Regions from separate parts of the Emergencia sp. JLR.KK010 genome, predicted to be linked through region 2. Evidence: riboswitches for the same ligand, from Rfam matches in the RefSeq annotation. Region 2 holds a riboswitch; the other holds the start of a gene.
What was found. A riboswitch is a leader RNA that binds a small molecule or an ion and turns the genes downstream of it on or off. The one in region 2 is predicted to bind glycine.

Region 1 (3,418 bases), 1.5 Mb from region 2:
CGGCGAAGGTATTGGAGCTGTTTGGCATGGAGTATCAATATGAGATTGAAGAATTGCCGGCAGGACTTGTGGTAATGAGTAAAGACGACTTCTTGCGTGAGGTCGATACGCTATGCAATGATTTGAATACAACTTTGAGTGACATTTTGCTTTATAGGGAAGAAAATGCTTATGCAGTTGTGCGCAGAATCAATGCGATTAACAGACTAGGTCGGAGTTTGCGCAGAATCAGAGAGGAATTATAAGAATTAAGGGAGATATCTCCCTTTTATGGGCCCGTAGCTCAGCTGGGAGAGCGCTGCGTTCGCAACGCAGAGGCCGTGGGTTCAATCCCCATCGGGTCCACCATAGAAGATTGAATTACGTCGGAGACAAGCGCTTCGGCGTTTTATATACATTGTGAGATGAATTGGGGGTCATAGAAATTCTGTAAAAGGGTGCAAACATTTTCAGAAAATCTTGGGAATTGTAGAGTAACCGTCTTTATGCTATAATAAAAATCCAACGTAAGACTTAGTTGCATGACAGGAGAAGGGAAGCATTATAATGACAGAAGAAACTAGAATGATTTTGGACAAATTAGAGAGGATGGAAGAGAAATTAAACAGTCTTGATAATAAAGTGACATATCTCGACGAGAAGGTATCGTGTCTTGACGAGAAGGTGACGTGCCTTGACGAGAAGGTGACGTGCCTCGACGAGAAGGTATCGGACCTTGACGAAAAGGTGACGTGTCTCGACACAAGAGTTTCGGAGATGGACGAAAGATTTACTAAGGATATCCGAGAGATTAAAATCACATTGGAAAGCGAAGTAAACAGAAATATAGCAGTTATAGCAGAGGGGCATTTGAGCTTGGATAGAAAACTCGATGAAGCTTTGAAAGTAAACCAGGAAAGAGAAATGCTGCTTCTTCGTGTAAATCGTTTGGAAACAGAACTTTTAAAGAGAAGAGAACATTAAACCAGAGATTCTGAAGACAGTGCCCTCCTTTTTACAGGCATTCGCACATATTCTGGTGAGGAAAATCCCCGTTGACAAGCATTTTTTTTATATGGTATACTTTGTTTATCTGGATGATGGAATCGGGAGAGCGCATGGGCTTAAGGCTAGCGCCGTGCCGCCGAAGGGGCAAAACTCTCAGGCAACAGGACCGTTTCCGGACAGACCTCTGGAAAGTGTAAAAAGAAACCACCGATGAAGCAACTCTGCCCGTGAAGGGGCGGAAGAATCTTTCAGGTAAAAAGACAGAGTGTAATATTCTATCTCATTTACTCATGCAAGATACGCTTGGAGGTGGTTTTTGTGTCTGCATATATTTCTTTTATTCTCGAAATTATTGGAACTGTTGCTTTTTCTGTTTCTGGCGCCATGACCGGTATTCGCAAGGGCATGGACATTTTAGGCATTTCTATCTTAGGTCTTACTACAGCAGTGGGCGGTGGTGTGATTCGCGACTTAATCTTAGGGATTACACCGCCAAAGACATTTCAGAATCCAATTTATGCTATCGTAGCGATAGGAACGGCATTAATTGTCTGCACTCCTTGGATGCAAAGGCTCTTTTCTAAAAGGCAGAATTATTATGATTTGATAATGCTTTGGATGGATTCTGTGGGTCTGGGCATTTTTACTGTTGTAGGAATCGAAACAGCTTATAGTGTTTCTACAGATTTTAGTTTGTTTCTGATGATTTTTGTCGGAGCGGTGACAGGTGTTGGGGGAGGTGTGCTCCGCGATGTTATGGCACAGGATCCGCCTTATATCTTCGTAAAGCATTTTTATGCCAGCGCTTCTCTGATTGGTGCAGTGATTTGCTCTTTGATGTGGGAGCCCTTTGGGCAGGGCGTATCAATTATCGCAGGAGTTGTCATTGTTTTGGTGCTGCGGCTTCTGGCTGCAAAGTTCAGATGGAGTCTGCCGAAACCGGGTGTCGGTACAAGCGACAGGTAATGTGGAATATAAAGGAGCTGTCTAATTGTAATCAAGACAGCTTCGCTTTTTATTACAGGATTCCGCCTGCTTTGAACTCTTCATCGGATAGGACGCCGCCTTTGTTGGATACCACCAGAGAGGAGGCAGCGTTAGCCTTTGCGATAGCATCGTACATGGAAAGTCCCATGGAAAGCCCTGCCATCACTGCGCCGCAGTGACCGTCGCCAGCACCGATGGTGTCAACGATTTTTTCGGCAGGCACCGGTGCTACGTGTACAAGACCCTCGCCGCCTGCAGTTCCATCGAAATAGTAAGCGCCGTTGGCACCGTTGGTAATGATGATGGTATTTTGCGTTTTTTTATGTAATACCGCGGCAGCATCGGAAATAGCAACACAGCCAGTATAACGACAAATTTCGTCCTCGTTTAAGTGGAGTATTGGGCGTAGTGCAAAAATTCGTTCCATTAATGCATCGTCAATGAGACAGATTCGAGGACCGGGTGCGTAGAACACCGGCAGCCCGCTGGTTTCTAGAAAATCTACGATAGTGCTACCTGTCTTATCTTCTATTTCTAGACCGCAGATGTAGGCACACTGTAGCTTTGACAGATTCAGCATGTCAAACCACTCTTTGTAAAAGAGATACTCTGCGCCATGGTCTACAATAAAGGTTCGCTCGCCGCTTTCTTCCACAAAGCAGTAGCAGCATCCATTTGCCATATCCGGCGTTGGCATAGGTGAAGCCAGTCCTTTTGAGGCCAGCTGATTGCGGACGAAATCTCCGTAAAGTCCTGTACCCACTGGAGAAAACAGTGTGTAAGGCACGCCGAAATGACGAATCATGTCCGCTACGTTGTGTGCGCAGCCGCCCAGAGACATGGATTGCGATTTAACGTGGACATCCTGTGCCGTAGTGGGTAGAAAGTCCAGATTGATGATGATATCGGCAACTGTAGAGCCGATGACTAAAATCTTTTTCACTTGCGGATAACTCCATATTAACTAAAACTTCGCTGTAACTTCGTTTTATAGTATATCACCTTCTGCAGAAATCGTCACTACCTGATATGGAAGAAATTTTCCGCTGGCAGAAATCGCACGGGAAACCGCAGTCTCAAGTCCGCCGCAGCAAGGGACCTCCATACGGAGCACTGAGACCGAGGAGATGTTGTTGCGCCGCAGGACTTCACTGAGCTTCTCGCTGTAATCTACACCATCCAGCTTTGGACAGCCAATCAGCGTTACGCGACCTGTCATAAACTGCTCGTGGAATTTTGCGTAAGCATAGGCGGTGCAGTCTGCCGCAATCAGAAGATTTGCTTTGTCAAAATATGGTGCGGAAAGAGGTGCCAACTTTATCTGTACTGGCCAGTTTGTCAGTTTTGAAGCAGCGGATTTGCTGTTGCCCGCAGAAGCACTGTCTGTATCAGTGCCGCCGCCTGCGCAATCTCCCTGACAGCTTGCCTGCAGGTTTTGCAGTTC
Region 2 (3,418 bases):
TGAGAATATTGTGTTCACCCGGTACTCTCAGCTTCACTGTACCTAAATTTTCGCCCTGATAATTTACATTAAAAACAGGCATGCCTTCACTGTCAAAAGACACGTCTGCAATATGATAGGTGCAGCTTTCGTTATAACCATAGGTGATGGCACCAGGGATGTCCTTGATAATTTTGCTGACAAAAGGATTTGCATCATATGCAATTATTTTTCCATCTTCCGGCACTGCCTTAGCAAATCGGTCAAAGGAATTTACGATATGGTCGATATCCTTAAAGTAATCCAAATGATCCGAGTCGATATTCAAAATGACTTCGATTTTAGGACGAAGTTCCAAAAAACTATCTCTATATTCACACGCTTCTGTTACAAAGTACTGACTCGCTCCAACCTTTACATTTCCGCCAATCTCAGCCAGATTGCCACCAACTAAGATGGTCGGATCCAGCTTGGCACTGTTTAAAATTAAAGAAACCATAGAAGTGGTTGTAGTCTTGCCGTGGGTCCCGCTAATCGCGATACTGTTTGCAAAATCATCCATTAAAGTCCCCAAAACCTCTGCTCTGCCTGCCAGCGGAATATTCTTTTCTCTAGCTCTGACAATCTCCGGATTCTCTTCCGCTATGGCTGCAGAATACACAATCAGGTCTGCATTTTCTACATTCGATTCTCTATGGCCTATATAAATTTCTGCACCTTTTCTTTTTAAATTCTCGGTTAAATCTGACGCCTTCATATCTGAGCCAGAAACATGATAGCCTCTCGCCAGTAAAATCTCTGCAATGGCAGAAAGTCCTACACCTCCAATTCCAATACAGTGTATATTTTTATAATCACTCAGCTGAATCATTGCCTATTCCTCCAAATTTAATCTATATTTACTCTATTCTCATAGTTTGACTCTTGTTTCCAAAATTATGTGAATGACCTTACGAAGCGCCGTAAAAATTATTCTGGAATCATTATATCGCGACTATTCCGCTTTCCCTCTTGAATCGAAAGGAGCGATTCAATGATTCCTACCTTGTGAAGCGCCGTAAAAATTATTCTGGAATCATTATAACATATTCCGCTCAAAAATGTTTACCATTTGACAAAAAAGTTGAAGAATATAGCTGTAAACTTTTTCGAGATTATTTCTTTCTAAAACTTATTACTACAATAAAGGCGCGAAAGTATCCTTGTACAAAAAATTCCTTGCCAAACTTAAATTTGTATGATAGACTCTAGTACGTTAGTTTACATGTCGACTGGCAAAGATATTCTGCCGGTCTGAAAGAAAACTATCTCTCTGGAGAGAACCGAAAGGTCGCCGAAGGTTTAAGCGGGCAGGTCTAAGCAGCCTATCCGTGATATCTCAGGCAAAGAGGACAGAGCCAATAGTTCAATCTAAATAGCTTATGTCATCCCTCCAGAGCCGAATTTGCTAAATTCGGCTTTTGTTTTGCTTTAGATTATCAAAAAGAGGAGATGAAACAATGAATTTCACAGAATTAATCAAGAGCATAGACGATTTCGTCTGGGGCATTCCCCTCATCGTGCTCATCATGGGTACCGGTATTCTTTTGACTTGCCGTGTTAAGCTTTTGCAAATCAGAAAACTGGGAAAGGCCTTAAAGTTTATGGTCAGCAATGAAGAAGGTGGTGAAGGTGAAGTTACCAGCTTCGGCGCATTTTGCACTGCTATGGCAGCCACCATCGGTACAGGAAACATCGTAGGTGTTGCCACTGCCGTTGTTGCAGGCGGTCCCGGCGCTCTGTTCTGGATGATTGTTGCAGCTTTCTTCGGTATGGCAACTAAGTATTCCGAAGGTGTGCTCGCTATCAAGTACAGAACCATCGACGCAGAGGGACATGCCCTGGGTGGTCCTTTCTACTACATCGAAAAAGGTATGGGCACAAGCTGGAAGTGGCTTGCAAAGCTGTTTGCGATTTTCGGAATCGGCGCAGGACTTCTCGGAATCGGTACGATTACACAAGTAAACGGGATTGCCTCCGCTGTAAAGAACTTTGCGGATCCTAACGGTCAGCATACCATAACGCTTTTGGGAGCGGAATACTCTATTGCAGTAGTTGCAACAGCTATCATCGTTGCAGTTGCAACAGCATTAGTTGTAATTGGAGGTATCCAGCGTATTTCCAGCGTTACCACCATTATCGTCCCATTTATGGCAATCACTTACGTTGTCGTATGTCTTGCTATTATTCTTTATAATATTAAAGCGTTCCCTGCCGCCATCGTCACTATCGTACAGTCCGCATTCGGCTTAAAAGCTGTCGCAGGCGGCGCTCTTGGAGCTATGATGGTAGCCGTTCAAAAAGGTGTTGCAAGAGGAATTTTTTCTAATGAGGCAGGCCTTGGCAGCGCACCAATTGCAGCTGCAGCAGCACAGACAAAGACCAGTGTAAGACAGGGATTGATTTCTATGACAGGTACTTTCATTGATACTATCATCATCTGTACCATGACAGGAACTACCCTGATTATTACAGGAGCAACTGAGCAGGGCCTTGAAGGTGCAGAATGTACTGCGTATGCTTTCGGCAAAGGGCTCCCTTGGAGTCAGAGCACAGGTGCGTTCATTCTAATGATGTGTCTCTCATTCTTTGCATTCACAACAATTCTTGGCTGGGACTATTATTCAGAAAGATGTCTGGAATACCTGGCAGGCAAGAAAAAAAGTATTCTTATGACTTACAAATGGCTGTACATTTTTGCAGTGCTAATTGGACCATTCCTGACCGTTGAAGCAGTATGGACCATCGCTGATATTTTCAACGGACTAATGGCAATTCCGAACCTGATTGCACTGGTTGCCCTTAGCGGCGTTGTTGCTAGAGAAACCAAAGACTTCTTTGAAAAAGAGGCACACCTTAAGCTAGGAGCCTAGGACCTCTACGCAAAATTGAATATCGACTTTTAATCAAATCATCCTAAAACAACCTGAAAGAATCAGATATTTTAGTTATTAAATATTGCCACACACTGGAAAATGTTATATAATAATAGTGCCTTTATGGGCACCATACGGCAAGAAAGGTGGTCAATTATGAACATAACTGATGTAAGAATCCGTAAGATTAACGACGAAGGAAAAATGAAAGCCGTGGTCTCTATCACATTTGATGACGAATTCGTAGTACATGACATCAAGATTATTGAAGGACAGAACGGACTATTCATTGCCATGCCTAGCAGAAAGATGGGAGAAGGTGACTTCAGAGACATCGCGCATCCGCTACTTTCCGAGACTAGATCCAAAATTAAAGACGCGATTTTTACTGAGTACGAAAAACTTTTAACGGAAAAAGAATCCGAAGAATGACCGACAAGAACTAACTAGTTATATTATTAGCTGCTTCAAAAGAAGCAGCTTTTTCCTTGTATTTTTCATATTTTTAGTTTCCTATCTTTTTA

Region 1: it holds a riboswitch for glycine, as region 2 does, so the genes downstream of both, V1225_RS00290 (TRIC cation channel family protein) here and V1225_RS08080 (sodium:alanine symporter family protein) in region 2, are expected to answer to the same signal.

The regions. Positions count from the first base shown of each region.
Region 1 is NZ_CP143550.1:72,730-76,147, reverse strand. Features, by position in the region: gene V1225_RS00305 (dynamin family protein) at 1-245, shown strand, start outside; tRNA gene V1225_RS00300 (tRNA-Ala) at 273-348, shown strand; gene V1225_RS00295 (hypothetical protein) at 547-963, shown strand; glycine riboswitch at 1,077-1,166, shown strand; gene V1225_RS00290 (TRIC cation channel family protein) at 1,306-1,953, shown strand; gene V1225_RS00285 (PfkB family carbohydrate kinase) at 2,006-2,917, opposite strand; gene V1225_RS00280 (4Fe-4S binding protein) at 2,963-3,418, opposite strand, start outside.
Region 2 is NZ_CP143550.1:1,685,091-1,688,508, reverse strand. Features, by position in the region: gene murC (UDP-N-acetylmuramate--L-alanine ligase) at 1-850, opposite strand, end outside; glycine riboswitch at 1,282-1,384, shown strand; gene V1225_RS08080 (sodium:alanine symporter family protein) at 1,479-2,891, shown strand; gene spoVG (septation regulator SpoVG) at 3,051-3,326, shown strand.